DNA from 4 places in the Marvinbryantia formatexigens DSM 14469 genome. Region 1 is predicted to be linked to each of the others. Evidence: riboswitches for the same ligand, from Rfam matches in the RefSeq annotation. Region 1 holds a riboswitch; each other region holds the start of a gene.
What was found. A riboswitch is a leader RNA that binds a small molecule or an ion and turns the genes downstream of it on or off. The one in region 1 is predicted to bind cobalamin.
Positions count from the first base shown of each region.

Region 1 (7,828 bases):
GCTGGAAGAAAACCAGCGTGATTTTATCAATGCGATGGCCCATGAAATGAAGACGCCCCTTGGGATTATTCGCGGTTTTGCAGAAAATCTGCAGGAAAATACCGTGGCAGAGAAAAAAGACTATTATTTGCAGCAGATTATCGGACAGACGGAGGTAATGGACAGTATGGTTGCAGACATTATCGGAGCTGCAAGATTGGAATCACAGCATCTGGTGCTGCAGAAAGAAATGATTTCCGTGAACAATCTTCTGCGGAAACAACTGGGAAAATTCGGACCGCTGATAGAAGAAAAAGGGGTATCTCTGCAATTTTCCATGCAGGAAGTGTTTGAACTGGAAGGCGATAACAAATATCTGGAGAAGGCATTTGCCAATCTGATTGACAATGCCGTCAGCTATTGCGACAGGGGCGGTATCATTAAGATCGTCACGGATGCACAGGGATGCCGGATAGAAAATACCTGTGCGTCCGTACAGGAGGAGGATGTACAGCGTGCTTTTGATATTTTTTATCGGGGAAAGCGCACTGCATCTGCAGAAAAGCATCTCGGAATTGGTTTGTATCTTGCCAGAAAAATTTTAAATTTGCATGCTGTACGGATTACTGCTGAAAAGACACCGGATGGATTTCGCGTGACATGTAAAAAAACAGGGGGGAAGCGTAGATTATGAAAAGAATAATGGCAACGGGATTGATAATGGGAATGATGTTTATAAGCGGCGGCTGTGATCTGCAGGACGGAACTTTTGTATTTAATCTGAATGGTGAGGCGAAGATAGAGAAGGAGACAGAAGCTGTCGCATCAGAAAAATACGTATCTGTGCAGACTGAGCATTTGCAGCAGACAGAGTACTCAGAGCAGACAGAGTATTCGCAGCGGGTTGCAGAGACGGTCAGTCGCAAGCCGCTATTCCGGGATGAGGATGGAACAATCCACGGTCCTCAGCTTAATCTGGGAGAAGGCGGAACGCCGGTGTATGACTATGATATTGAAGATTCACTGGCGGCGGCGCCGCAAGAGTGGATAAACTATACGTATCCGGGCAGAAAACAGTCGTATCTCTCCCCGTCCGGGACATGGCTGTTTAAGGACACGGACGGAACTATTCATGGCGCGCAGATTGGAACCACAGATGCAGGCTCTATTTTGTTTGATTATGAATTCGATATTAATGAAATTCCGGAAGAGTGGAAAAACTGGCAGTAGTTACTATTCACTCCGTTTTCAGTAACCTGGAAGTAACCGTATGCTGGATGAGAGCAGAAAAAGTGATTGACAAACATACACAGGCGCACTATACTATAGTTGTGTAATTGATAATTGCTGTATCAAGTGCAGAGCAGTCATACATACTGTTTTGAAGAGGGAATTGGGTGAGAATCCCAAGCGAACCGGTCACTGTGTTCAGAGAGCGGACTCCAATATGTCATTGCGTCACCCATGACGCGAGAAGGCGGAGCGAGCGCAGACCTGTAAGTCAGGAAACCTGCTTGATATATGAGATGTGCTCCTGGTTATAGCGCAGCATCCAACCAAGCCGCTTCGCGGTTTGTGAATGTGACTGTATGGGTGAACAGTTACTTGATTTTTTGGAAATCTCAGAGCAAGGAGAATACACAACATAATACCTCCTTCATACCGTCCGATGCAGAATAGCTGACATTTCTGCAGAATACGGAATGGGTTCCCGGCAGGGCTTACCTGCCGGGATTTTTTTCGTTTCAGAAAAAACAAAAATGCCTGCGCATAAAAGCCGCATCACAGAAGGACTGGCAGGCGAAAGAGCGTCGCCTCTTTGTTAATAAAATGTCCATGCCGTTAAATATATATCATTTATTGTAATTTTGAACATAAAATGATATGATGAAGAAAAACATATTGTGCAGGTTTTCTATAACAACAAAGGAGGACAAAAGATGCTAGACCAGACTTTTTATCAGAAAGCGGATGAAATCATCGCGTTCTATGGTAAAAAACCAGCTTCCCTGATTCCGATTATGCAGGATATCCAGGGGGTGTACCGTTATCTGCCGGGAGAGCTGCTCACTTATGTGGCGGGGCAGATCGGCATCACGGAAGCGAAGGCGTTCAGCGTCGCAACCTTTTATGAAAACTTTTCTTTTGAGCCAAAAGGGAAATACATCATTAAGGTATGCGACGGAACGGCGTGCCATGTGCGCAAATCGGCGCCGATCCTGGAGGCTTTCCAGAAGGAGCTGGGACTGAGCGCCAAAAAGCATACAACCGACGATATGCTGTTTACCGTGGAGACGGTTTCCTGTCTCGGCGCATGCGGGCTTGCCCCGACTGTGATGGTAAATGAGGACGTGCATCCGAAAATGACACCGGAAAAAGCAATCGATTTAATACGGGAATTGAGAGGTGACCAGCATGATTGAAAACAGAGAAGCTTTGATTCAGGCGGGCGAAGCCGCAAAACAGGAGCTTGCCTCTTATGACTGCCGGATTCTCGTCTGTTCCGGCACCGGCTGCATCGCGACCGGTTCCCAGAAAATATATGAGGAATTTCTGAAAATTGCAAAGGACGAGCCGGGTATCCGGATTGATTTCGCCCCGCACGGACAGGGTGAGCATGTCGGCATCAAAAAGACCGGCTGCCAGGGCGTCTGCGAGCTCGGCCCGCTGGTGCGCATCCAGAAGGGCGACCAGGTAGTGCAGTACACGAAGGTGCAGCTTTCGGACTGCCGGGAGATTTTTGAGCGATCGGTAAAGGGAGATGACGTAATAGAGAGCCTGCTGTATAAGCAGGGCGGCATTTCCTACAGAAGCCCGGACGAAATTCCGTTTATTGCAAAGCAGACGCGCATCGTTCTGGAAAACTGCGGCAAATTTGACGCGGAATCTTTCGATGAATATCTGGCGGGCGGCGGCTTTTCGGCGTTCCAGAAGGCACTGTTTGAGATGACGCCGGACGAAGTGGTCGACGTGGTCGACAAATCCGGGCTGCGCGGGCGCGGGGGCGGCGGCTTCCCGACCGGAAGAAAATGGAAGCAGGTTGCGCGCCAGGCGGAAAAAGAGCGTTACGTGGTGTGCAACGGCGACGAGGGGGATCCCGGCGCTTTCATGGACGGCTCCGTCATGGAGGGAGACCCGTACAAGCTGATCGAGGGCATGATGATCGCAGGCTATGCGGTCGGCTCGGAAAATGGTTATATCTATGTGCGCGCGGAATATCCGATGTCAGTCGCGCGGCTGAAGCACGCGATCGCGGAGCTGGAGGCAAGGCATATGCTTGGCGATAATATCCTTGGCACAGACTTTTCCTTCCACATGCATATTAACCGGGGCGCCGGCGCCTTTGTGTGCGGCGAGGGCAGCGCGCTGACGGCTTCCATAGAGGGAAATCGCGGAATGCCGCGTGTCAAGCCGCCGCGTACCGTGGAAAAAGGGCTCTGGGCGAAGCCGACGGTATTAAATAACGTGGAAACTTATGCAAATGTCCCGAAGATCGTACTGGAGGGTGCAGACTGGTACCGCAGTATCGGAACGGAGGGCACGCCGGGGACAAAGACCTTCTCCCTGACGGGCTCCATCCAGAATACCGGTCTGATCGAGGTGCCGATGGGCACGACGCTGCGCCAGATTATCTTTGATATCGGCGGCGGTATGAAGGACGGCGGCACCTTTAAGGCAGTGCAGATCGGCGGACCGTCCGGCGGCTGTCTGACGGAGCAGCATCTGGATGTGCCGCTCGACTTTGAATCCATCAAAAAATACGGCGCGATCGTCGGCAGCGGCGGTCTGGTTGTTATGGACGACCACACCTGTATGGTCGAGGTGGCGAGATTCTTCATGAGCTTTACGCAGCGGGAATCCTGCGGAAAATGCGTGCCGTGCCGCGAGGGTACCAAGCGTATGCTGGAAATCCTGGAAAAAATCGTGGCGGGGAAGGGCGAATTAGAGGATCTGGACCGTCTGGAGGAGCTTGCCGGTATGGTAAAGGACATGGCGCTGTGCGGTCTTGGAAAGAGCGCGCCGCTTCCGGTGCTCAGTACCTTACGTACCTTCCGGAAGGAATATGAGGAGCATATCGTGGATAAAAAATGCCGGGCGAAGGTCTGCCAGGCGATGCGCCGGTTTGTCATCAACCCGGAATATTGCAAGGGCTGCGGAAAATGCGCGAAAAACTGTCCGGTCGGAGCGATCACCGGCGTCCGCAGGGAATGCTATCATATTGATCCAAATATCTGTATTAAGTGTTCAGCTTGTAAGGACAACTGTGCATTTGATGCCATTTATGTTGAAGCATAGGGAGGAACGAATATGGGAACCATGACAATAGACGGTAGAAAAGTAACATTTACCGATGAAAAGAATGTCCTGTCCGTTATCCGCAATGCCGGCATCGACATTCCGACACTCTGCTATCATTCCGAGCTTTCCACCTTCGGCGCCTGTCGTCTGTGCACGGTGGAGGATGACCGCGGGAAAACCTTTGCCTCCTGCTCGGAGGAACCGAGAGACGGCATGGTCATTTTTACCAACACCGGAAAGCTGCGGAAATACCGCAAGCTGATTATCGAGCTTCTGCTCGCCGCGCACTGCCGCGACTGTCTCACCTGTGAGAAGAGCGGGGACTGCAACCTGCAGACGCTGGCAAAGCGCTTCGGCGTGATGGAAGTGCGTTTTGAGAACTATAAGGAAAGACGGCCGCTGGATTTCAGCTCGCCGTCGATCGTGAGAGACCCGAACAAATGTATTCTCTGCGGAAACTGCGTTCGCGTCTGTGAGGAGCTGCAGGGCATCGGCGCGCTCGGCTTTGCGCACCGCGGCTCCGACGCGATGGTGATGCCGGCATTTGACCGGGAAATCGCGACGACGGACTGCGTAAACTGCGGGCAGTGCCGCATCTTCTGTCCGACGGGAGCTATCAGCATCCGCCACAACCGCGGCGAGGTGTGGGAGGCGCTTTCCGACCCGGATACGCGCGTGGTGGCGCAGGTTGCCCCGGCGGTGCGCGTGGCGGTGGGCGACGCCTTTGGTCTGCCAAAGGGCAGGAGCGTGATGGGAAAAATTGTAAACGTGCTGCACCGGATGGGCTTTGACGAGGTATACGACACCACCTTCGGCGCGGATCTTACTATCATGGAGGAATCCGCCGAGTTTCTGGAGCGCGTGCAGAGCGGGGAAAAGCTGCCGCTTCTGACCTCCTGCTGTCCGGCATGGGTGAAATTTGTCGGCGAGCATTATCCGGAATTTGAAGAAAACGTATCCACCTGCCGTTCCCCGCAGGGAATGCTCTCCGCGGTCGTGAAGGAATATTTCCGCGATCCGGCGAACAGCGGCGGGAAAAAGACGGTGATGGTATCCATCATGCCGTGTACGGCGAAAAAGATGGAGGCGAACCGCCCCAACAGCTATACGAAGGGCGAAAAGGATACCGATTTTGTGCTGACGACGACGGAGCTGATCGACATGATTAAAACGACCGGCATCGACTTTGCGGAGCTGGAGCCGGAATCCTCCGACATTCCGTTCGGCTTTGGTTCGGGCGGCGGCGTCATCTTTGGCGTGACAGGAGGCGTAACGGAGGCGGTCATCCGCCGGCTGGCGCCGGACCACGCGAAAGAAACCTTCCAGGAAATCGCAGAATGCGGCGTGCGCCAGGAGGGCTTTATCCGTGAATTTTCCATTCCGTACAACGGCACGGAAATCAGAATCTGCGTGGTGAGCGGACTGGCAAATGCGCGTACCGTGATGGAGCAGGTAAAGAGCGGCGAAAAAGAATATCATCTGATAGAGATTATGGCGTGCCGCCGCGGATGCATTATGGGAGGCGGACAGCCGCGTCTTGCCGGAAAACGCACGAAAGCGGCGAGAACCGCCGGTATCTATCGCGCGGACAGTGTTTCGGTCATCAAAAAGTGCGATGAAAATCCGATGGTTGCTTCCCTGTACGAGGGCTTCCTGAAAGGAAAGGAGCACGAGCTGCTGCACAATCACAGCTTCTGTGCAAAGTAAAATACCCTGCTGCAGGCATACCACCTGGCTTATTGCCAGCGGGAATAAATACATATCGGAATTTTAAATGGGACCTGCCAGGCGCAGGTCCTGTTTTCGTTGCCGTGCATACGACGCAGGGAAATCTTACCGCCTGAATTTCTTTCGAGCTTGACAAGTCCGGATGGATTGGATAAAATTTGATAAACGATTGTATGAATGAGGAGGAAAATTATGAGTAAAATTGCGATGAAGACCCCGCTTGTGGAAATGGATGGCGATGAAATGACCAGAATCCTCTGGAAGCTGATTAAAGAGGAGCTGATTCTGCCGTTTGTGGATTTAAAGACGGAGTATTATGACCTGGGACTTCAGAAGCGCAACGAGACGGATGATAAGATTACCGTCGACAGCGCGCTTGCCACGAAAAAATACGGCGTTGCCGTAAAATGCGCAACGATTACCCCGAATGCCGCGCGCGTGAAGGAGTATAATCTGAAGGAAATGTGGAAGAGCCCGAACGGGACCATCCGTGCGATCCTGGACGGAACGGTATTCCGCGCGCCGATTATCGTAAAGGGCATTGAGCCGAACGTGCGCACCTGGAAAAAACCGATTACGATTGCAAGACATGCCTACGGCGATGTTTATAAGGCGACGGAAATGAAGGTGCCGGGAGCCGGAAGAGCAGAGCTTGTTTTCACGGATGAAAACGGAAACGAAACGCGCGAGCTTATCCATGAATTTAAGGGAAGCGGCGTGCTGCAGGGAATGCACAACCTCACCAGCTCCATCGAGAGCTTTGCGAGAAGCTGCTTCGCCTATGCGCTCGATACGAAGCAGGACCTCTGGTTTGCAACTAAGGATACTATTTCCAAAAAATACGACCATACCTTCAAGGATATCATGCAGGAAATTTTTGACGCGGAATATGCGGACAAATTTAAAGAAGCAGGCATCACCTACTTCTATACGCTGATCGACGACGCGGTGGCGCGTGTGATGAAGTCGGAGGGCGGCTACATCTGGGCGTGCAAGAACTACGACGGCGACGTTATGAGCGATATGATCTCTTCCGCCTTCGGTTCCCTTGCCATGATGACCTCCGTGCTGGTTTCCCCGGATGGCTGCTATGAGTACGAGGCGGCGCACGGGACCGTTCAGCGCCACTATTATAAGCATCTGAAAGGCGAGGAGACCTCCACAAACTCCGTTGCCACCATCTTTGCCTGGAGCGGCGCGCTCAGAAAGCGCGGCGAGCTGGATAATCTTCCGGAGCTGATGGCATTTGCGGACAAGCTGGAGGCGGCAACCATCGCCACCATCGAGGAGGGCAAAATGACAAAAGACCTTGCGCTCATCACCACCCTGGAAAATGTCACGGTATTAAACAGCGCGGACTTTATCCGCGCGATCCGGGAAAAGCTTTAATACTACATCAGTGTCTCCCAGAGCTCATACAATTCTTCGAGCTTCTGGGAGATTTCATATTTCTCCTTATTCAGCTCGATACAGCGGGCGGCATCGGAATAGACCTCCGGCTGCGCAAGCAGTTCATCAAGCTCGCCGTCACGCTGCTCCAGCGCCTGGATCTGGTCCTCTGTTTTTTTCAAATCATTTTTGCGCTTGCGCTCGCGCGCCTGTTCTTCCTTCTGCTGTCGCCAGCTGCGCTTTTCCTCCGATTCTTTGTTCTCTGCTGCGGCAGAGGAAGCGTTTCCGAAAAGCCCGGCGGCACCCTTTTCCGATGCCTGCGGTGCGTACACGCGCGTCAGCTCATCCTTCTTTTCCAGATAATAATCGTAATTTCCGATGTAATTTACCAGCGTATTTCCGGTAAGCTCCAGAATGCGGGAAGCCGTCTCGT
Region 1 covers NZ_CP102268.1:4,141,192-4,149,019, forward strand. The annotation lists gene NQ534_RS19365 (sensor histidine kinase) at 1-673, shown strand, start outside; gene NQ534_RS19370 (hypothetical protein) at 670-1,209, shown strand; cobalamin riboswitch at 1,317-1,511, shown strand; gene NQ534_RS19375 (complex I 24 kDa subunit family protein) at 1,920-2,402, shown strand; gene NQ534_RS19380 (NADH-ubiquinone oxidoreductase-F iron-sulfur binding region domain-containing protein) at 2,395-4,275, shown strand; gene NQ534_RS19385 ([FeFe] hydrogenase, group A) at 4,288-5,985, shown strand; gene NQ534_RS19390 (NADP-dependent isocitrate dehydrogenase) at 6,199-7,395, shown strand; gene NQ534_RS19395 (ABC-F family ATP-binding cassette domain-containing protein) at 7,398-7,828, opposite strand, start outside.

Region 2 (7,828 bases), 1.4 Mb from region 1:
GCTTCCTCTGAAAAACAACAAGAAGCACAAGCATACAAACCATTGTTACATAAGAACGCAGCGCCACGATCTCAAAGCTCTCCATTCCCCATGCATTCAGAGTGCGCACAAAAATCCCCATGCTTCCCCACAGACAGCCCGCCAACAAAATCAGAAACGGCGCGGTTTTCTTTTTCCTATCATTTTTCTCCATATCCGGCTCCCCTTAATATAAATATCACTATCATTCACTGCGATTTTATCACATCTGCACGTGTCGTGCAACACGAATGCAAAAGCAGCTGTCCCTCCTCAATTTCAAAAATCTCATCGCATACCTGGGAAGCCAGCATCCTGTGATGGGTGATGAACAGATACGCCGTCCCGTGTTCCTTCTGGTATTCCGTTAAATAATGAATAATCTGTGCCTGCGAAATAACATCCAGCATACTCGTCGGTTCATCCAGAATAATCAGCTCCGGCTCCATCACAAGAATCCTGGAAAGCGCCGCCCTCTACAGCTCCCCGCCGGATAACTCCATCGGCGCCCGGTGCAGATGCTCCCTGTGCAGTCCGAATTTTTCAATATCTTTCAGGATATCCTCTTCGCCTGCCGGTTTTTTCAGCAGCTTATACGGCTCGCACATGCTTTTTATCAGCGGAAGCGCCGGGTTAAAGGACACCTCCGGATGCTGGAATAAAATCTGGATTTTCCGGCGTTCTTCCCCTTTATAGGGATACGACAGCTCCTTTCCCTTATAAAAAATCCGCCCGGCGGACGGCTTTACCAGTCCGGCAATCATCTGCCCTACTGTAGATTTTCCGCTCCCGCTTTTTCCAAGAAGCCCCGCTGTCTGTCCTGCCTCTATGGACAGATTCACTTCATTTGCCGCGAAAAAGACTTCGCCGCTGCTGCGTCTGTACCGCTTTGACAACTTTTCAGTCTGAAGAAGCATATTTCCAACACCTCACTTTATGACCGCTCACATCAAATACCGGCGGCATTTCCCGGCATTTTTCAAAGCATTCGCTGCACCGCGCCGCATACCGGCATCCCATTTTCTCATAATTGTCATGAGAAACTGAAAATCCCGTCTGAAATTTCAGACCATTCTCCGGCATCGCCATCAGCATATCCCTGGTATATGGATGCAGTGGGCTGCTTAAAATTTCCTCGGTCGATGCATACTCTACCAGATTTGAGGAATACATCACACAGATTCGCCGGCTGATTTCTTTTGCAAATTTCAGGTCATGCGTTACGCACAGAATCGTTTTATCCTCCAACTGCTGAAAGCACCGGACAACCTCGGCAATCCGTTCTTCATCCAGCCCCTTGGTGGGTTCATCCGCCAGAATTGTTCCCGCGTCCGCCGAAATTCCCATAGCGATCAGCGCCCTCTGCTTCATTCCGCCGCTAAATGTATGGGGATACTGTTTTGCTGCCTGTTCTTCATTCCCAATATAAAACCTCTTCATCAGCTCCACACTTTTTCTCCATGCTTCCGCCTTCGGCGTCTTTCTGTGGACGACCATCGGCTCGCTTATCTGGAACCCCACCCGCAGAAGAGGATTCAGCCCGTTTCCGCTTCCCTGGGGCACATAGGAAATCCGGTTTCCCCTGATTTTATTTAACTGTCCCGGCGAAAGCTTCAGCAAATCCACATCTTCAAAAAAAACTTCGCCAGTCACAAGGGCGCCTTCCGGAAGAAGCCCCAGAACAGCCAGCAGAAGAATACTTTTCCCGCTTCCTGTCTCTCCGACAATCGCCACATGCTCGCCCTTTTTTACAGAAAGGCTTACGTGCTCCACCGCCTGCACAGAATGTTCGGAGGCAAATTTTACTGATAAATCTTTAATCTCCAGCATGTTTTCACCTACACTTTCTTCATCTGGCCGTAGTAGCCCACCAGCATAAACCCAAGCACAGCGACACAGATGCAGACAATCGGCGGCAGATACCACCACACCTGGTTTTTCATAATGCTGTTCCGGAAAAATGCATAGTGCAGTACGCCTCCCCAGCTCTTTTCCGTAACGCTTCCAAGCCCCAGGAAGCTTAAGCTGGCTTCTGTCATCATAGCGCTGGAAATCGCCAGCGCCCCTCTTGTCAGAATGATGTCCTTTACATTCGGCAAAATATGTTTGAACAAAATCACCAGCGGAGAAACGCCCAGTGTCCGTTCAATTTTGATAAAAGGCATTTCCGAAATCTGCTGGATTCTTGAACGCAGAATTCTGAGGGTACCTGTCCATGACGTGATACTGATAGAAATAATCAGGCTCCATTTTCCCGGCTCCAGATAAGCCACCAGCAAAACAGTCAGCGGCAGACCCGGCACCGCCATAGCCACATTCGTAATGGCTGTAATAATCTTATCCGCCGTTCCTCCAAAATAACCGGAAATCAATGCAAGCACCGTTCCCACTCCCGTCACAATAAATGCCGCGAAAATGCCGATATACAGTGATACTCTGGTTCCGTAAATCATCTCTGAAAAAATATCCTGTCCTACGTCATTGGTTCCCAGAAGATGTTCCCTGGAAGGCGGGAGATAACTGATCATCATTTCATTTGGATCATATGGCGCAATAAACGGCGCAAAAATAGCGACCAGCAGGAAAAATCCAATAATCAGAAGCCCTGCCGTCATTGCCGGGTTTCTTTTCTTTTTACGCTTCATAGGCACCTCCTGTTTTGATTCTGGGGTCAACTGCCGCATTTACAATATCGCTGAGAAGATTGCTTCCAACTACACATACGGCTGAGAGCAGAAAGCAGAACTGCGCCGTGGGAAAGTCCCGGTTCTGAACCGCATTGTACATCAGCATCCCCATACCCTTCCATCCGAAAACTACTTCTACAATCATGGAGCCTGACAACAGATTCCCCATCTGCATTAAAAAGGAAGTCAGATACGGAACCATCGCATTTTTCATGACATGGAGAAACAGTACATTCTTTCCGGGAAGCCCCTTTGACCTGGCCGTCAGAATATACTCTTCGTTTCTTATCTGTGAAACCGCGCTTTTCATCAGCATAAAATCGCCGGATATACGGAATATCAGCAGAATAATCAGTGGCAGGCACATATGCTCAAGAATGCTTAAAACACGGTCAATGCCCTGTGTCCCTGCCGACACCATGCCGTTAATCGGAAAGATACGCAGCTTATAGGAAAAAACCATTAGAAGCAGGAGACTTAAACAGTTTGAGGGCATCGTGTTCAATACAAGAAAGACCGGCGTCATAATCCGGTCAAACAGTTTTCCGGGTCTCCACCCGGCCAGTACGCCGAGAACAGCTCCGATGATGCCTCCCAGAATCCAGACCGGTACGGAAAGCATCAGGGTCCACTTAGAAGCACTCAGTACATTTTCTACGACGGGCTTCTGGTTGGAATAGGCAATCCCGAAGTCTAAAGTGACAATGCTTTTTAAATATTTTACATATTGCATCTGGAGACTGTCATTCAGTCCGTACTTTTCAATCAGTGTCTCCAGATAAGCCGGATCATTATCCAGAAGGTAATAGTATTCTTCCTGTCCAATCAGATGAATAATCGGATCGCCGGGCATAATATGTACCAGTACAAAGCTGATTGTAATAATCAGATAAATGGTTGCCAGGGCAATCACTGTTTTTTTCAGTATGTGTTTTTGCAAAATACTCTCTCCTTCGGCTCATACAGTCAGGGCGCTGCGACTCTGGCAGCGCCCCGTTTTCTGACTATTTTGTTGTAAGCTCAAACCAGGTGGTGTTGTTAATTACTCCCCAGGACGGGTAGTTGGTCCAGCCCTCATATTTATCCGTGCGATACGGGAAGAACGCCGTCTCCCAGCACAGAGCCTGAGCTGCTCTGGTATCTGACATATATTTCTGCAGTATCTTGCAGTTTTCGATGTAAACCTCGTCCGAGGTCGCGCCGGTCATTGCATAATATGCTTCGTTATATTCCGGATCATGAACGGTTCCCCAGATCCAGGAGGATTCTCCTTCCCGGAGCTCGCCCATGAAATAACGGAATGCGGTGCTGTAAGATGCCATACCGGATGTCGTCAGGGTGATAGACAGATCATAATCTCCTGCTGTCATATTTGCTTCCCAGACCTCACTGTTTGTAATGCTGTCATTGTCCATATGGTTCTTAATGCCTACTTTATCGAGGCTCTGCATGATTACTTCCGCAATACGCATTCTAAGGTCCATGCTGGAGCTGTACTGCGGCGTGACAGCCAGATCCATCGCGCTTCCATCCGGCATTTCACGGTAGCCGTCCCCGTCGATATCCACATATCCGGCTTCATCAAGCATCTCCATTGCTTTCTCCGCATCATATTCAAGCATCGGGAGCGTCTCGTCATAGCCTTTGCAGGTAGGCGGAATAATTCCGGTTCCGGGAACCGTACCATATTCGCCGTTAATGGTGGACGCAAGCAGTTCATAATTCAGCGCGGTACTCACTGCCTTCCGGAATGCCTCGTCATTGCCCGGTGCACGGTCTTTTCCATATTCCAGCTGATAGCATCCGCTGAAAGGACTCTCTCCCAGATCAATATCCGCTGTCCCTTTTACCGTATCAATCACAGGTGCATCAATCGGGTTCGCGTAATTGTACATAGCGTCAATTTCCCCGTTCATCATAGCCATCATCAGGGTCGATTCATCCGAATAGCTCTGTACAGTCACGCTGTCGACTGTCAGCTCGCCAAGGATTGCATTCTCCGAAACCGCTTCATAATAAGAAGTCTGGGCATCCGTATCCACCGATACCAGCTTGTAAGGTCCGCAGCCGATGGCAGCTTCCGGTCCGGTAACGGATGAATAGTCTTCTACGCCTTCCCAGATATGCTTTGGATACACGCAGGCATTATTATTGCAGGTGGAATTAATCCAGTAGTAGGCATCCGGTTCCGAGAAAATCAGCGATGCGCTGTCCTCGCCCGTAAATTCAATCCGCTCCAGATTCTGTAAGCTTCCAACTTTTTTTACGTCCCGCATGTATTCAAATGTAAATTCAATATCGTCTTTTGTCACCGGTTCTCCGTCATGCCATACCGCATCCAACGGGAATGTGAAATCAATCTGCTTTCCATCCTCTGATATTTCAAAGGACTTAAAGAAATACGGCTGCAATTCATTATTTGCGTCACGGTACACGAAATCTCCCTGCGTAAATCCGTTATAATTCATTCTGCCGAAGGCATCCGTCTGGGTCAGGGCATTAAATACATTGTTTTCAGCCGTAGTACCGATAACCAGATTTTCAACATGGTTTCCTGATGTTTCTTCTGCTTTTGCTTCCTGCCGGTATCCTGTGCATATCGTAGCGCACATTGTCAGAGCCATAAATATACCGGCTGCTTTTTTCATCCTTTGTCCTCCTTTTTGATGATGGGCAGATTACGGATATGTGAAAAGAGAATCAAAAAAGGCGTACTGTCTCCCGATGAAAACAGCACGCCTTATGATTTCCCGCTTCAGCAAATGCATCTATTTTCCCATCGAAAATAATACATACCTCACAAAAAAGCAGGTCTCCTGGCTTTGGTTCCTCCTCCTTATCACCTTCCCAATGGCAACGCATCAGTGGCTTTGATAATTCGTCCCCTACACAGTAGCGAGGGCTGCTGCGGATTCTCACCGCATTCCCTTTTCATCCGATGACGGACAGATTTTCTCCATCTATGTCCTTCACCGGAACTTTTTTGTGTTTTATTTTTAACAAACTTATCATAACATGAATGCATTCGTCTGTAAAGCTTATTCTCAAAACGTAACGGCGCATCTAAAATGAAAAAGTACCCACATATTTCCCCCTGCAGTGGAAGTTATTTTTTCATTTTTTGAAATACAAAAATACAAATCTTTTGCTTGACAATCGCGTGAGAGTATGGTAACATTTCATACTGTAGCGAGTAATCGCGCAGGCTGATGTGGCACAGGTGGTAGCGCACCTCATTGGTAGTGAGGAGGTCACGGGTCCGAGTCCCGTCATCAGCTTTTGTAAAGTCCGATGCTTATCGGACTTTTTATTTTTATAAAAAACGGGCAGACTACGGGAAGCCGATTCGCTGTTTCCGTATATTTCCTTTACAGACAGTTCCTATATAATACTACACAGTGTTTTTCTTTCCAACAGGCACTCAATATCCTCTGAAAAAAAACTGTTTTCCAGTGTTATTCCTTTATCCAGTTTTTCAAGAACCGAATATTTTTCTTCCTTATATTCTTTAGAGATAATCGCATATACTTTCTGAACCGGGGAGCCATCCTTTGAAAAAGAAAAATCCTTTTCCGTCAAACGCCTGTCCAGACATTTTTCATAAAAGTGTTTAGAAAAGGGAATGTCTGCGCCGCAGCACCGATCATTCCCTTCTCATGATTGATTTTTCTGTTGTCTGCCAACCTCCTGCACCTACGTCTAGATAATAACAGGTTTTTCCGTTGCCTGTCAACCTCCGACACCTGCGTTCGGAAAACGTATCAGATTTTAGGTGTCAACCCACCGCTGATGCACAGCTTTTCTAATTACATTTTACAAGATTCTCCCGCAAAATACAATCACAACTTTATTTTATGTGGCTGCGGCATCTATATTCAAGCCAATTTTATTTTTAAATTTTTTGCCTAAAAGCGTTCTTTTTTCACAGCCCCTTTCTTCACACAATTGTAAGCGCCCTTTCTGGTTTCTTCGAAATATCTGACGTCATTCGCCAGTTATAATCCATTTTTCTTTCCGGGCAGAACCTTCTCTGTGAATTCGTCCGCGTTCTTTTAATATCTCTATGGCCAATTTTGCCTGTTTATCGGACAATTGCAGTCTCCGACTAATTTCAGCACGTGAAAACGATGGGTCATTTGCAATTAATTCATATACAGCAGCTGTCCTCCTTTTAATCTCACTCTCTTTTTTTGTGGTTTCTGGTCCTTTTTCTGGTCTTTTTTCTGATTCTTCTCCTAAAAGGACCGAACCTTTCTCCACCAATGGCAATGTGACCACTGTCTTGCTTGGTCCATCTTCGCCAAAATACTCCTCGATCGTAGGTTCTATATATCCGGCATCTTCCCACACTGAAAATATGTCTGGCACACCGCTGCCTGCGTGTTCACCATACCCAATCAGATTAAACATCTTCATAATGTTTGCATTGCGGGGTTCTGAATCGCCGCCGCGAAGCATCTGCCGTTTTCCCACAATACTCGTCCCCGGATTTTTAATGATGATCTTGTCAGCATAGCTGTCAATCACAACACCACGGGTGAGAAAGTAATCTGCATTTACAAGACAGTTTACCAATGCTTCCCTGACCGCATCGTGCATTGGGGTCTCATCTACACGAACCATATCGACAAGTTTAAACGGAACTTTCAGCAGCCGGAGCAGCTTCCTGGAAACCTGGGTGAAAAAATCAAATACATTTCCAGACCAGTCCGGCGACTGTGACTGAATCCGATCCGTCCAGCGGACAGAAGGATCTGCATGGTCTCTATAGTCCAGGAAATACGCTGGGTACTCCCTTGTAATCTTATATTCTTTCCCGAACATGAGAAGTCCGGCACAGGTGGGATGGAGTGCCCTATCCTTACAGTCATCACTGGCAGCGCCAATCATTTCGAGGAACTCCCCATCCGGCAATTTCGTCCACGCATGGTCAGGATGCCTGGTTGCGAACCACACCCTGTAACTCTTTACGGATTCCTGGTCAAAATCGGAAAGTTCCAGATTCAGCAGCACTTTCATATCAGAAGTCAGGCGGGTCTGGTCACGGAGCATTGCCTTTACTTCCGCCTCCGTGCAATGATAATCGCCCTCATTATTCCTTTTAAAAGAGCCTTTGAACATAT
Region 2 covers NZ_CP102268.1:2,753,441-2,761,268, reverse strand. The annotation lists gene NQ534_RS12965 (DMT family transporter) at 1-193, opposite strand, end outside; gene NQ534_RS12960 (ATP-binding cassette domain-containing protein) at 228-467, opposite strand; gene NQ534_RS12955 (ATP-binding cassette domain-containing protein) at 495-935, opposite strand; gene NQ534_RS12950 (ABC transporter ATP-binding protein) at 919-1,848, opposite strand; gene NQ534_RS12945 (ABC transporter permease) at 1,857-2,663, opposite strand; gene NQ534_RS12940 (ABC transporter permease) at 2,653-3,645, opposite strand; gene NQ534_RS12935 (ABC transporter substrate-binding protein) at 3,710-5,353, opposite strand; cobalamin riboswitch at 5,495-5,700, opposite strand; tRNA gene NQ534_RS12930 (tRNA-Thr) at 5,911-5,983, shown strand; gene NQ534_RS12925 (DUF8451 domain-containing protein) at 6,690-7,826, opposite strand.
Region 2: linked by a shared signal. The riboswitch ahead of NQ534_RS12935 (ABC transporter substrate-binding protein) and the one ahead of NQ534_RS19375 (complex I 24 kDa subunit family protein) in region 1 are both predicted to bind cobalamin.

Region 3 (7,828 bases), 890 kb from region 1:
TGCCCGCGTCCACCACCTTACCGTACTGCATAACGATCAGCTTGTCCGCCATATAAGCCGCCACGCCCAGGTTATGCGTAACAATGATAATGCCTGTCTGCGACTTGTCCCGCAGCTCCATCATCTGCCGCACGATCTGCGCCTGCGTCGTCACATCCAGCGCGCTGGTCGGCTCATCCGCCAGCAGCAGCTCCGGATTAAAAGTCATCGCCATCGCGATGCCGACGCGCTGGCGCATACCGCCCGACAACTGATGCGGATAGCTGTTCATCACATTTTCCGCCTCCGGCAGACGCATCTTTTCCAGCATGGAGGTGCCAAGCTTCCACGCTTCCTTTTTCGACTGGCTGCTGTGCGTACAGATATATTCCACATACTGACTGCCGATTTTGCGGATGGGATTCAGTGTCCCGCCGCAATCCTGGAAAATCATGGACATCTTCGTGCCGCGCAGTTTCCGCCATTCCTCTCTCGAATACTTCAGCAGGGATTCCCCGTGAAACGTGATATCGCCCTGCGTCACCCGGCCGCCCCCGGCAAGTGCGCCGAGGACTGCACGGATGACCGTGGTTTTTCCGCTTCCGCTCTCTCCCACCACGCTGATAATCTCGCCCTTCTTCATGGAAAGATTAAAATGCTCGATGGTGGGAGACTGTTTCCCATACTGAACTGCCAAATCCTTAATTTCCAGCATAGTTTCCGCTCCTTTGATGCGCGCCGCGTTTATTCCGCCATTTTCATGTCCGCTGTTACCCAGTAATAATCCATCGGATACATAACCAGTCCTTCCACAGAAGATTTGGAAATCAGGAAGGTATTCTCATATCCGAAGAATACGGTTGCCGCGTCGTCCATAATCGCCTGCTGAATCTTTATAATCAGCTCTCTTCTCGCATCGGCATCCATTGTCGCCGCCAGCTCATCCAGCCATGCGTCAACGTCCGCATTCGCATAGCCCGCTGTATTGTTTGCGGAGGTGCTGTACCAGTTCTCACGCAGATAGTTCTCCGGGTCGCCGGTGTTTGCAACCAGCACGTTCCAGATCAGAAGATCATACTGTCCGGAATCACGGCGATCAAGCATCGTCTCGTAGGACACGCAGTCAAGCTTGATGTTAATACCGATTTCCTTCAGGCTCGCCTGTGCCGCCTGCGCGTAAACGCCCAGCTCTGCACGGCTGTCATAATATACGAAGGTCAGCTCCAGCGGCTCGCCCTCCGGCGTCTCCACATAGCCGTCCCCGTTGCTGTCCACGTAACCGGCATCCGCCAGAAGCTGCTTTGCGCCCTCCGGGTCATAAGCATTTGCGTCGTTCAGTTCGTCATAACCATAATCCAGTGTCGGCGGAACCGGAGCCTTTGCCGGGGTAGCGCCGCCCTCCAGAAGCACGCTTGTGTAGGTCTCCTTGTCAAGACCGCGCAGCAGCGCCTGACGGAGCGCCAGATCACCCAGCGCGCCGTTCTGGTTCATAAATGCATAGGTGGAGCGCAGGGATTCCAGAGACTGGATGGTGTAAGCATCGTTGCCGTCAAATTCAAATACGTTTTCTGTCTTCAGATTATATGCCACGTCGATCTCGCCGGACTGCAGCGCCATCGAACGGGTCGTCTGGTCGCCGATGATGCGCAGCGTCACGCTGTCATTCGGCACCTCACCGTCCCAATAATACTCGTTGCGCACCACAACCGTATCACCCGACGGGTCGAAGGACTGGAAAGCATAGGGACCTGTGCAGACAGGACCGGACATGGCAATATTGGAGTTGTCAATGCTGGTGTCCATAATCAGGAACAGCGGGTCCGCAAGGCAGCCTGCCATGTTTGCGTTTGCTCTGTTCAGATTGAAAATCAGATTCTGCCCGTCTACCTCAACGCTTGCCACATCAAAGAATTCCGGCACACGGTTGGACATTTCAAAGGTTCTCTCCAGAGAAGCCTTCACCAGCTCCGGCGTCATATCATTGCCGTTGGAGAACTTCACGCCCTCGCGGATGGTAAAGGTCCATGTTTTTCCGTCCTCGCTGTTGCTCCACTCTGTCGCCAGACACGGAACCATGTTGCCCTCCTCGTCAAATTTTGTCAGACCCTGTCCGACGCCGTAACGGGAGATTACCCAGCTGAAATACTGCTCCGTCGGCTCCAGCGTATCTGCAAAGCTGGTCACGCCGATGGTCATCGTGCCTGCTGCGGAAACCACCGCGCCCGCCGCCATTACGGCTGCGCCGACTGCCACTGCCGCCGCTAATTTTTTCATCTTTCTTACCTTCATTTGTTCTTCCTCCTCTAATTTTCCTGTCTCGGATCCAGAATGTCACGGATGCTGTCGCCGAGCATATTAAACACAACTACTACAATTACAATGGCGATACCAGGCGCGATCATCAGCCACGGAGCTTTCGCCATATAGGTTCTTCCTTCGTTCAGCATCAGTCCCCATTCCGGTGTGGGCGCCACCGCGCCAAAACCGAGGAAGGAGAGCGATGCCAGCTCCAGCATCATCGTTCCCATATCCGCCGCCGCTGTCACCGTCATGGTCGTCAGCATGTTGGGAAGGATGTGCCTCCACAAAATTTTTGCCGTACTGGTACCGTTTACCACAGCAGCCTCCACGTACAGATTCCGTTTCAGCTTTAAAACCATACTGCGCGCCAGACGGGCATATTTGGGCCAGCTCACCGCCGTAATGGCGATAACGCCGTTTCGGAGGCTCGCACCCAGCATACCGGCAATCGCGATCGCAAGAATCATTCCCGGAAAGGAGATCATCATATCGGCAACGCGCATGATGACCTGGTCGATCCAGCCGCCGAAATAGCCCGCGATAATACCCAGCACCGTTCCCGTAACGAAAATCGTCGCCACCAGAATCAGCGTATATACCAGAGAGGTTCTGGTGCCGTAGATTACCCTGGAGAGCAGATCTCTTCCCAGCTTATCGGCGCCCAGCGGATATTCCTTGCAGGGAGCCTTCAGGGAATCCGTCATAACAGCCTCCAGCGGGTCCTTCGGCGCGATCCAGGGAGCGAAAATCGCTACGCCCGCGATAGCCAGCGCCAGAATAAAGAAAATGGTAAACTGTTTATGCTCCAGAAAAAAGTTCTTCTTTTTCATGTTCAGTTGACCTCCTTGATTCTTGGGTCGAGCCAGGTATAGGACAGATCAACCAGAATATTAATCGCCATATACAGCACCGCGATCACCAGCACATATCCCTGCACCATCGGATAGTCGCGGCAGGAAATCGCTTTGATCGCCATGCTTCCCATACCAGGCCAGTTGTAGATAATCTCCACGACTGCCGTACCTCCAAGGAGAGAGCCAAGGGACAGTCCCAGCAGGGTAACGATGGGCAGCATGGCGTTGGGCAGCACATGCTTCCAGAGAATCGCCCCCTCCTTAATTCCTCTCATTCTGGCGCCTGTTACATAGTCCTGCCGCAGCTCCTCCAGAACAGCGTTGCGCACCTGTCTGGTATACTTGGAGGACATGGACATCGCCAGTGTGACCGCCGGCAGAATCATCGCCTTAAAGTCCGTCGTACCGCCCGCCACGTTTACCCAGCGCAGCTGCACGCCGAAAATGCTCAGAAGCACAAGACCGATCCAGAAGCTCGGAATAGATACGCCCATAAAGGTGATGCCGCGTATCAGATAGTCCGGCCACTTGTTCTGATAAACTGCCGAGAGGATTCCGCAGGGAATCGAAAATACAATCATCAGAAGAAGCGCAAACAGCGATAGCTTCATGGTTGGCCAGAAGCACTTCATCAGCTTCTCCGCCACCGGAATCTTAAAAGCATAGGAATTGCCCATGTCCCCGGTGAGGACGCCCTTCAGCCAGTTTCCATACTGCACCAGAAACGGCTGGTCGAGTCCCAGCTCATGCCTGGTCTGCTCCAGCAGCTCCGGCGTCGGCAGGTTTCCGCACTCTGTCAGCATGATTTCCGCCGGGTCGCCGGGGGAAAGATAGGTGAGCGCAAAGGTGAAAAAGGTGACGCCAAACAGGACTACCAGAATCTGCAGAAGCCTTTTTCCAATTTGTTTCTTTGACATTGTTTCTCCTTCCTACATTTCCCGTTTTAAAACAAAACAGCCGCAGAAAAAGTTTTTCTCTTCCCGCGGCACCGCAAATATGTATCATATCTGAATGTAAGGCATGACAGCCTGCGCATTTTTGCGCAAAATTTCCCTGCTGCGCAGAAATTAGCTCTCACTAAGTTCCCGCCTGCAAAAATGCCCGTATCACAGACTGATACGGGCATAATTTCACACACAAATTACCTGCTGCTTCTTATCGACCGTAAGAATCAAACGAAAAACAATCGCAAGCAGTTCTCCTGACTTAAGTTCATCGCCCAAAAGCGCCTTCCCAGATCTTCTTTATCAAAATCCAGTGACATAAATGCTCTCAGACTCGCTATCACAGTGACGGGATCGTACCGGACTTGCACCGGTTTCTCTATTAATCCTTGCGGAACTTGCAACGGCTGGCTTCAAACCAGCAAATGTTATTTAATTTTACGTCATACATTATAGTCCAATATTTTTCACTTGTCCAGAAGAATGCAAAAATTTTTCAGGTTTTTTCCTCTATTCCCCGGTAAACGCCTGCGCGATCGGCGAATCCGCCGGCAGCACAATCGTTTTGTTTTCCCCGGTCATGGAAGCCTTCAGCGCGTCCAGACTTCTCACATAAGAATAGAAGTCGGTCTTGTCCTCATCCGAGTAGGCGTCCGCCAGAATCCTCATGTACTCCGCCTCGCCTTCCGCGACCAGGATCTCGCCCTGCCGCTTTGCATCGGAAATCTGGATCGCGACCTCCTTGTCCGTGGTATTGCGGATGACTTTGGCTTCCGAATTTCCTTCCGCTGTGTAGGTCGCCGCAATGTTGTTGCGCTCGGAAATCATACGCTCGTAAACGGAAGCCTTATTGTCGTCCGGCAGGTCGAGCTGCTTCATGTCAAATTCCAGCAGCTCAATACCGTACTGCGTCAGATTGTCCCCCACGCTCGTCATCACCGCTTCGGAAAGCTTTCCGTTGCGTCCGCTGATTACCTCATCCTGTGACAGGCTGCCGATGGTATTTTTGGTGGCATTGTACACCGCTGTATTGATACGGTTCTCGGCATTCGATATCGACGAGTTCAGCGACTGCGCGAATTTCAGCGGGTCGCTGATGCGCCAGAGCACGTAGCTGTCGCTGATCATGGTTTTCTTTTCCTTCGTAATGACGTCCGACGGCGTCAGATCGTACAAAAGAGTCTGCTTGGGCAGCGTGGAAACATTCTGCACAAAAGGCACCTTGAAGCTGACGCCCTCCTGGTCCACCACTTTTACCACCTTGCCGAACTGCCGGATAAGCTTGTATTCGTCTTTGTTTGTCACCACGAGGGAGGAACCAAGCAGAACCACTGCCAGAACCGCTCCCGCCGCTGCCGCAATAGCTGTTTTCTTCATAGTTATCTTCCTCCTGTCTCTGTTTCCGCTTCTGTCTGCGCGCTCTCCCGCGCTGCTGCCGCGTCTTCCCCGGTAAAGGAATCCAGCGGCAGTACCTTCTGTACGCCGTCTCCGCTGTCGATCACGACCTTCATGCCCGGCAGCACCTCCTCCATCGTTTCATAGAACATACGCTGCTTGGTGACCACCGGATTTTTGCGGTATTCCTCGTACATGGCGTTGAATCTCGCCACCTGCGCTTCCGCCTCGTTGATGCGCGTCTGCTTCTGCGCTTCCGCTTCCTTGATAATCTGGTCCGCCTCTGCCTCCGCCTCCGGAAGCTGCTCGTTGCGGTATTTGTTCGCGTTATTCAGCGCAGTCTCTTTGCCCTGCTTCGCATTCTCCACTTCCTTGAATGCCTGGATAACCTCCGCTGTCGGCGGCTCGGAATCCTGCATGGAAATGTTCACGAGCTGGATGCCGATATCCTGTTCCTCCAGTTTCTGCGTAATCATGTCTTTGATTTTCGACTGGATTTCCCCTTTTCCCGTGGTCAGCACATCGTCCACCTGATAGCTGCCGACCACCGTGCGGATGGAGCTCTGGGCGATATTTTTCAGAATAGCCTCCGGCTCGCCCGCCGCGTACAGATACTGCACCGGCTCCGTAATCCGGTATTCCACGAAAAAGTCTACATTAATAAAATTGTAGTCCGAGGTAATCATGAGGCTCTCGTCCTCCACGTTCTCGTTCGTCGCCAGGTCATAGCCGATCGGAAAGCCCTGTATCGTCGTATTTACCTTGTATACCGACTGAATCAGCGGAATCTTGAAATGCAGTCCGGTCTCCGGCACCGCCTTCGGTTTTCCCATCGTCACCAGGACTGCCTGCTCCTCCTCGCCAATCTGATAAAAGGAATCGCCCGCGAATACCGCCACCAGTATCACAGCGGCAGCAGCCGCAATGCCAATCTTGACTGCTCCCTTCCCCTTTTTGCCTTTTCTTCTCTTCTGTTCATTTTTCTTCAGCTCCTCCGGTTCCCCCGTCCAGTCGCCTTCGTTTCTGAATTCTGTCATACCTTTTCCTCCCGTATGTGCATTTGTCTGCGGTTCCAAAGAGAAGGGAGCTTTCCGCGCTCATCCCGGCAAAGCGACTTGTTTCACAAAAAGCTTCAGAATCATTTTCTGTGTAAAAAAAGACTTTCATTTCAGTGTATACCCTGAAACAAAAGTCTCGCTATTTGCTCACATGAGGCGGATAATAATATCGTTCTGACGCCGCATGTACCATCTGATTCGACTGTACGATGTAAGCTACTCCCTTTTCTTTGATATTTTTTTAACACATTTTTGTGCGTTTGTCAATATATTTCTTCAAAATTATTCGCTTTTTCCTGCATTGATGTCTGAAAATATTTTCCATTTTTCAAAAGAGCACAAACCTTTTGCGTACCACTGGCAGTTTTTGCAGGAGCCGGTAAAGATTTCCTCCGTAAGCTTCTGCGCCGCCAGTTTTTTCAGCCTGCGGTAAGTATAGACCTGTCCCTGCTCTATGCCAAGCGCTTCCGCCAGCGCGGCGTCTTTCTTCTCCACCTGCATTCCGCTCGTCCGGCAGGTGTTTTCCGCCGTCAGATTCGGGCAGCCTGCGCAGATGATATCCGGCGCGCAGACCGCATTCAAAGGTTCATCCTGATGCGCCTCCAGCATTCCAATCATGTTCTCCATATTTCTGCAGAAGCCGTCGCTGTATCCGTATCCTACAAACAGCGGGATGCACAGCAGATGATGAATGCGCAGCCTGAGACTACATTCCATAAGCCAGGTTCGCCGCAGAAAGTCCTCTGCGCACCGCCAGCGCCACGAAATATGCCAGCACTACCGAGATAATGTCCTTTACCAGGTACGGTACGGAAACCGCCAGCGCCGCCGGAACAAACTCCATTTCCATCACCGCCATAAACTGGAAGATGCCGAGCAGATGGCAGATTGCCAGCCCCGCCGCGCTTAATACCACGAGGAGGATTTTATTTTTCTGCTTCATTCCCAGCCCGCACAGAATCACCATAAACAGAAAGCCCCAGATGAAACCGCCGGTCATGCCGACCAGCTTGTCCGCGCCGCCGCTGAAATTTGCAAATACCGGAACGCCCACCGCGCCGAGCAGTATGTAGACCGCTGTCGCCGCCGTCCCCATTTTCCAGCCGAGCACATACGCCGTCAGCGCCACCGCAAAGGTCTGCAGCGTCACCGGAACACCGGACGGCATCGGAATCGCTATCTGCGAAAGTACCGCCAGCACCGCTACAAACATGCCGGTAAAAACTACATTTCTTGTTGAAATTCTTTTTTTGTTTTCCATAATCACGCTCTCCTCATCTTGTCAGAAACTCTCTCC
Region 3 covers NZ_CP102268.1:3,251,770-3,259,597, reverse strand. The annotation lists partial or broken gene NQ534_RS21910 (ATP-binding cassette domain-containing protein) at 155-622, opposite strand; gene NQ534_RS15250 (ABC transporter substrate-binding protein) at 724-2,268, opposite strand; gene nikC (nickel transporter permease) at 2,283-3,110, opposite strand; gene nikB (nickel ABC transporter permease) at 3,113-4,051, opposite strand; cobalamin riboswitch at 4,309-4,495, opposite strand; gene hflC (protease modulator HflC) at 4,589-5,455, opposite strand; gene hflK (FtsH protease activity modulator HflK) at 5,458-6,510, opposite strand; gene NQ534_RS15225 (DUF1284 domain-containing protein) at 6,814-7,248, opposite strand; gene NQ534_RS15220 (biotin transporter BioY) at 7,238-7,792, opposite strand.
Region 3: linked by a shared signal. The riboswitch ahead of nikB (nickel ABC transporter permease) and the one ahead of NQ534_RS19375 (complex I 24 kDa subunit family protein) in region 1 are both predicted to bind cobalamin.

Region 4 (7,828 bases), 1.7 Mb from region 1:
TTGCGTCTGCAAGCAGCCGCATAGACATCAGTCCATTTTCTCTCTTTTCCTCAAATCAAGCCGTGCTCACCTCGATTCCGCTTCGCTCCATCTCTGTCGCGGGCTCCGCCCTATGAAAATGGCTGCTGTCTCCTGCGTCTGCAAGCAGCCGCATAGACATCAGTCCATTTTCTCTCTTTTCCCGAAATCAAGCCGTGCTCACCTCGATTCCGCTTCGCTTCATCTCGGTCGCGGGCTCCGCCCTATGAAAATGGCTGCTGTCTCCTGCGTCTGCAAGCAGCCGCATAGACATCAGTCCATTTTCGCTCTTTTCCTAAAATCAAGCCGTGCTCACCTCGATTCCGCTTCGCTTCATCTCGGTCGCGGGCTCCGCCCTATGAAAATGGCTGTTGTCTCCTGCGTCTGCAGGCAGCCGCATAGACATCAGTCCATTTTCTCTCTTTTCCCGAAATCAAGCCGTGCTCACCTCGATTCCGCTTCGCTCCATCTCGGTCGCGGGCTCCGCCCTATGAAAATGGCTGCTGTCTCCTGCGTCTGCAAGCAGCCGCATAGACATCAGTCCATTTTCGCACGGCTTGATTTTTGCGCGAACATGGCATATATGACGACCGGAGCACCGAAGATTGCCGTCACGGAGCTGATGGACAGCTCGGTGGGGGCAAATACTGTCCGGGCGATCATGTCACAGAAAAGACAGAAGACTGCGCCGCCCAGGAAGCACGCCGGAATCACCAGAATCGGCTTTGCTGTTTTCATCAGACTTTTGACAAGATGCGGAACCGCAATACCCACGAAAGAAATCGGTCCGGCAAAGGCAGTAACGCAGGCGGACAAAAGACTGGAGAGCAAAATCAGCTGTATGCGGAACGCTTTGATATTCACACCCATGTTGCGGGCATAGACCTCGCCGAGCTGGTATGCCCCGATCGGTTTCGACATCAAAAAGGTGATAGCCAGCGCTGCAAAAACCACCACCGCCATCACAGAAATATTGTCCCAGCTCATGCCGGAAAAGCTGCCCATCGACCAGTTGTGCAGATTCACGATATTGGAATCATCCGCAAAAGTCACCACGAAATCCGTAACTGCGGAACAGATATAGCCGATCATGACGCCGCCGATTACCAGCATAGACATACTGTTTACCTTTCTGGAAATCAACAGAATAAAGCCCATCGAAATCATAGAACCGGCAAACGCCGCCAGAATCAGTATCTGCGACCCGGCTACAAGCCCTTTGCCAAGGAGGTAAATCATCACGAGGGAAACCACCAGCTTCGCGCCGGAGGAAATGCCCAGCACGAAGGGACCGGCAATCGGGTTGTTAAAAAACGTCTGCAGCAGAAAACCGGACACGGAAAGCGCGCCTCCCAGGATAATCGCCGCCAGAATACGCGGCAGGCGGATTTCCCAGACAATATTGTACGCAGTATCCTCCCCTGTCCGGTGCACAATAATATCGTAGACTTCTTTTACCGACAGATGAATACTGCCGGAGTTAATATTCCAGAAAAAGAGCACAGCGAGCAGAACAAACAATAAAATAAACGAAATCTGATACCGGATATAAGATTTATGCTTCATGCTTTCCGCGCTCCTTACCGCTGTTAAAACAAATCCTGTCTGCCCATGCCGGACAGACGCCATTCTTCCAAGGCAGAGCAGCCTGCCCGGACTGTTACATTATTTCAGCCTGTGCATATACGTAAATTCATCCGCTCCCGTCTCGCTCGTGAGCATCGTATGAATATCGGCAATCATGGTACCAAGTCCCATCGTCTCCTGGAAAAGATTCTTCCCGGTGCAGTAAACATTCCCGTTCTGTACCGCCTTAAAATCCTTCAGCAGACTGCTTTTGGCAAACAATTCATCCAGCGTATACAGCTCTCCGTCGATCGTGCTGTTGTAAATCAGATAATCGGCATCCTTTGCCTTCGCGTAAAATTCCTCCATCTGCATATTCATGGTGGAAAGCGCATTATCAGAATCACCCAGATCGTCAAAAATATATTTTCCGCCCGCCAGCTCAATCATCTTCGCCACATAATCGCCGCTTTTACGCACATTTGCATAGCCGCTGGAGCTGATGTAGAAAAATGCCACCGTTTTCCCGGTATTCTCCTGCGCAAGCACTTCCTCCAGCTTTTCCGCCTGCTCGGAAAACAGCGTATCCGCCAGCTCCTCTTTTCCAAGGAGCACCGCGTACAGCTTCAGCCACTCCGTCCTGCCAAGTGGATGCGTCTCGTAGCTAGAACGCTCCACCAGCACCGGAATGCCAAATTCCTCCAGCTTTTCCTTTACCTCCGGCGTGTGATAAATCATGGTGGATTCCACCGCCAGGTCACAGTTCTTCGATAAAATCAGCTCATAATCCGGCGCACTGTATTTTCCGGCATAGACAATATTACCATTTTCCATTTCCTCGCGCGCCTTCTCCACGTACCAGCCGGAAGCGTCTGTGCCCGACAGGCTGATGGCGTCCGTGCCGTCCAGCGCACAGAACAGGTCCATCGCCGAGGTGGCGACAAGATAAATATTCTGAAGAGGCTTCTGAATGACCACAATATCCTCATCCAGATTTTCCGGAACCGGTTTATCCTCCGGAACAACAAGAAAACGGCCGCTCTCCCTGATTGTAATCAGGGCATAGCCGCCCTCATAATAGTCCACTGAAAACTGCTCTGCATAAAGAAGCTCCATACTGCTCTCTTTCTTCATGCTTCCAAAATCCGGCGCCGTATCAGACGGCTCTGCCGCGCACACCGCAGCGGCGCAGCAGAGCAGAAAAAACACTGATAGCAGGAACGTCCGGAAAAAAACAATCGTTCTTTTCATTATTCCGCCTTTTCAATCGTCGATGAATCAAAATACAGGGTATACTCAATCTCGTGCGGCGTGCTCATGGCAATCGTATCCGCAACCACCGGCATTTTCCAGTCGAAGCCCGTCACCGGAATTTCAAACGTAGAATGCTCTTCCATCGTAACCGGCTCAAGCTTTTCATCATTTACGATCATGTAATCGTAGGAATTGCTGCTCCAGATAATCGTAGCCGTAGCCTTGCCGTCCGCCACCGTCAGCGTTGCAGGAGATTCCACCGTAGCCCTGCCGGAGCCGCCCTCCAGCCCGACTTCAATCTGATAGCTGCCGTCCTCCAGGTTCAAATCCTCCAGCGATGTAATGGTGCCCTCCGCAAATGCTTCCTGCGGCAGGGAATCTGCCCGGAATACCAGCGTACGGTCATACCATTTTTCCTTCTTTTTACTGAATGCAGCGCAGTCAACGCCCATATCCAGCGCTTCCACCGGAACCTCGAAGGTGTGCTTTCCGTCCTCTGTTTCCACAAACGGTATGTACTCCTCCTCCGATGCGGCAACGGCTTCCTCGCCGGTGCCCATGTACAGGTACAGATAACCGGTACCGCCCATTGTCATGACGGCTGTCATTTTTCCGTCCGCCACCGTCAGCTCGCATTCCTCAATGCTGAACATGGAGGAGCTGGAATCCACTTTGATACTGTACACGCCGTCCACAAGACTGTCTGCATAAACCGGCGTCATGTCTTCCGTCACAATATCCTCGACCGGCGCCATTTCATCCTTCGACGCCACCTGGCTTTCTGTGCCGCTCTCTGCCGCCACTGAGACCGCTTCCGTCGTTACCTCTGTTTCCGTTTCCTCTGCGCACGCCAGTGCGCTCATCATGCCGGCTGCGAATACCGCAGCCAGCACTGTTGCTTTAAACTTTTTCATTCAAATATGCCTCTTTTCATAAATGGTGACGCCTGCATCAGCAGACATGTCCGTTTATTCAGCAAGACTGTCAATCGCCTTCTGTGCATGTGCAACCAGAAGCTCCTGGATTGCCGGCATCTCTCCCAGACCCTTCAGATTGCAGGTTACTTCATAGCCAGCATCCTCAAAAGTCTTCTTCCATGCGCCTTCCTCGTCGCCTGCCATATCGTTGTTTGCGTGGTCGCCCGCAACAATCATCAGCGGCTGAAGAACTACCTTTTTATATTCACCTGCCTGTACTGCTGCCAGTACATCATCCAGCGACGGAGTTGCTTCTACTGTACCTACAAAGTAGTTTGCATAGCCTGCCGCTGTCAGCTTCTCCTGCATGGTTGCATAAATCTGGTTGGATTCTGCCTCCGTGCCATGTCCCATGAACACGATTGCGGTCTCGCCGTCATCCTGTGCCTTTGTGTCCTCTGTAATCGCACTGATTACAGTGTCGTAGTCCTCGTCGGTAGTCAGAAGCGGATCGCCTACCACAACCTGCTCAAATTCCTCTGCATACTGTGCAAGCTCATCAATCACATCGTTATACTCCAGACCATTCATCAGATGTGTCGGCTGTACAACCAGCGTCTTTACGCCGTTGTCGATTGCTCTGTTCAGCGCTTCGCCAAAGTTATCAATTACTTCGCCGTCACGATTTTTTACATGGTCGATGATAATCTGTGCTGTGAAGCCTCTTCTTACGGAGTAATCCGGGAATGCTTCTTCCATCGCGTTCTCGATAGCGCCGATGGTTGCCACACGGTTGTCATTGTAGCTTGTACCGAAGCTTACTACCAGCAGCTCCTTCTCGCCAATCTCATCCTGGTTTCTCGGATTGTCCTTGGAAGCATCGCCGGTCTCATAGTTTTCTTCGTCCTCTGCTTCTTCCTCCGCAGCCTCAGTCGTATCCTCTGCTGCAGCTTCGGTCGCCTCTTCCGATACAGCCTCTGTAGCTGCTTCCTCTGCCTGTACACCTACAGCGCCCATCATTAAGGTTGCTGCTCCAACTCCTGCTGCCAGCAATTTCCACAATCTGTTTTTCATGTTCTTATCCTCCTTAATTTTTCAGACAAAGCAGTCCGCTCTGTCTCTGATGTATGTAAATTTTTGCATCAGCAATATCCGTGACGCCGGTTCAGAAATTCTGAATCCACAGGGCGTTTCTGCCCGGACGTCGTCTCCATTTCGGCACGGAAGAAGGAACATGCACAACCGCAAAAATCTGCTTTCCGCTCTTTCTTATCCGGCAGAAATCTGCGAAAATCTCTCACAAAATAAAAAATCTTTTACCTGGATAAGTAAAAGATTCGTGCGGCTGCAGAACATGCAAAACGGTACAATCAATTACTCGTGATTCGGACCGGTATCCCTGGTCCCGTACCAGCAGCAGGCAGGTTTCCTGACTTGCAGATCATCACACAGAAACTGCCTTCCCGGTTTCCCAGTGGCTGCGCCGACGCGCTTTGTTCTGCACTCCCTGCATACAGTGACGAGATCGTACAGGATTTTCACCTGTTTCCCTTTTAACAAAAGTACGGCGATGCCGTTCTCTGCACCTGTTGCATTGCTCTATGAAGTTATATACATCATATCACCCTTTTTTCAAAAGTACAAGTATTTTATAAATATTGATTTAATAGTATTTTTATCCTGTTATTACGCTTGCCAGTATCCCCAATATATGATACAGTGTTGCTGTTCACTCTGTTCCGGTAACCTTTGCAGATCCATTTTATATTTGCTTCGCAAATGGGATTTGCTCACACCTGAATCATGTTTTTACGCCTCAACCCCACAGGAGGAATCTATGAAGCATTCTGACATCACGCCCCTGAAAGAAAACCGGCTGCACGGCACCGCCGCTTTTCCCTGCGCCTGTTATCAGGCGGACAGCGCCGCCTCTCCCGCCGGTACGCCGTTTCTGGCAAAGCACCACTGGCATGAGGAGCTGGAGATTATTTATTTTGAACAGGGCTGTTTTCATCTGGAAATCAATATGGAAAAATATGAAATTGAAGAAGAGTGCTTTTGTCTGATAAAAAGCGGAGACCTCCATTACATTTATTCAGAAAAAGATTACCGGGAAATGGCGTTCGTCTTTTCCCTGTCCATGCTGCGCGCTTTTGCCGCAGACCCGGTGCAGGAAAAGCTTGTGCAGCCGCTTGCAGAAGGCTCATTATCGCTTCCCGGACTGATTTATCGCCAAAATCCCTGCTTCGTCATTCTGAAACGCGAATTTCTGCAGATTGCGGACGCCGCCGGGCTTCCCTCCGGCGCTTCCAACCTCCGCAGCCAGTATCGTGTGAGCAGCCTCCCGCAGTATATGCGCGCAAAGGCGTCGCTTTTAAATATTTTCGCCGCCTTTTCCGAGCAGAATCTCCTTGCTGTCTCCCAGATGCCCGCAGACAGGCGGGTAGACACCGTCAAAAAAACGCTCTCCTACATGCAGGAACACATGACCGAAAAAGTTACCATGCAGGAGCTTGCCGCCCAGGCAAACATGAACGAGCAGTATTTCTGCCGCTTCTTCAAAAAAATCATCGGCAGACCGCCAATTACCTATTTAAATGAGATGCGTATCCGGTATGCCTGCCGTCTTCTGAAAGAAACCGACCATTCTGTAACGGAAATCGCCCTGGAAAGCGGCTTCAATAATCTGGGCAACTTTATGCGTACCTTCCGGCTGGTGTGCGGGTGTACGCCCCTGCAATACCGGAAAGGGCTTTAGAAAGTCAATATTTCGTAATTTTTAGTCATATTTGCAGAAGATTTTTTCCGGCTCTGGAATTATACTGTATCCAGCCTGTAAGAGCCGGGGCGCAGTTACTGTTTACTCCGTTCACAGTAACGGAGCGCATTCGGTCTGAATTACCCGGAAGGAGGATTTGATTATGCAGAAAAAATGGTGGCATGGAAAGGTTGCCTATCAGATTTACCCGAAGAGCTTTTATGATACCAACGGGGACGGTATCGGAGACCTTCGCGGAATTATTGAAAAACTTGATTACTTAAAGGAGCTTGGCGTGGATATCGTCTGGATTTCCCCCTGCTTCTGCTCCCCGCTGGCAGACCAGGGCTACGACATTTCCGATTATTACAATATCGACCCGCGCTTCGGAACGCTGGCGGACATGGATGAGCTGATTGCCGAAGCCAAAAAACGCGATATGTATATCGTGCTTGATCTGGTCGTAAACCACTGCTCCGATGAGCACGAATGGTTCCAGAAGGCGCTTGCCGACCCGGACGGTCCTTACGGAAAATATTTTTATATCGAAGAATGCAAAGACGGAAAGCTGCCGTGCAACTGGCGTTCTTATTTTGGCGGTCCGGTATGGGAAAAGATTCCCGGAACCGACAAATATTACCTGCATGTATTTCACAAAAAGCAGCCGGATTTAAACTGGGAAAACCCCGAAGTGCGCCATGAAATCTACAAAATGATTAACTGGTGGCTGGACAGGGGCGTTGCCGGCTTCCGTATCGATGCGATTATCAATATCAAAAAAGCGCTGCCCTTTAAGGATTATCCGGTTGACCGCGAGGACGGGCTTTCCTCGATTCACTATATGCTGGAGGACGCGCAGGGTGTACTCGATTTCCTGCACGAAATGGCAGACAACACCTTTAAGCCCCACAACGCCTTTTCCGTCGGCGAGGTCTTCAACGAAAAACAGGAGGAGCTGCCGGATTTCATCGGCGATAACGGCTGCTTTTCCACCATGTTCGACTTTAACGAGACCATCTTCGGCGGCAGTCCGAAGGGTTGGTACGACAGCCGCCTGATTACGCCGGATGATTTTAAGCACTGCTGCTTCGAGAGCCAGCGCAAGGTAGAAAACATCGGTTTTCTTTCGAATATTATTGAAAACCACGACGAGCCCCGCGGCGTCAGCCGCTACATTCCGGAAGGCGACTGCTGCGAGACGAGCAAAAAAATGCTCGGAACTATTTCCTTTATGCTGAAGGGTCTGCCCTTCCTCTACCAGGGGCAGGAGCTTGGCATGGAAAATCTGACATTCACTTCGATTGACGAAGTGGAC
Region 4 covers NZ_CP102268.1:2,449,948-2,457,775, reverse strand. The annotation lists gene NQ534_RS11670 (FecCD family ABC transporter permease) at 556-1,584, opposite strand; gene NQ534_RS11665 (ABC transporter substrate-binding protein) at 1,684-2,835, opposite strand; gene NQ534_RS11660 (hypothetical protein) at 2,835-3,752, opposite strand; gene NQ534_RS11655 (sirohydrochlorin cobaltochelatase) at 3,807-4,829, opposite strand; cobalamin riboswitch at 5,158-5,360, opposite strand; gene NQ534_RS11650 (helix-turn-helix domain-containing protein) at 5,593-6,513, shown strand; gene NQ534_RS11645 (glycoside hydrolase family 13 protein) at 6,677-7,828, shown strand, end outside.
Region 4: linked by a shared signal. The riboswitch ahead of NQ534_RS11655 (sirohydrochlorin cobaltochelatase) and the one ahead of NQ534_RS19375 (complex I 24 kDa subunit family protein) in region 1 are both predicted to bind cobalamin.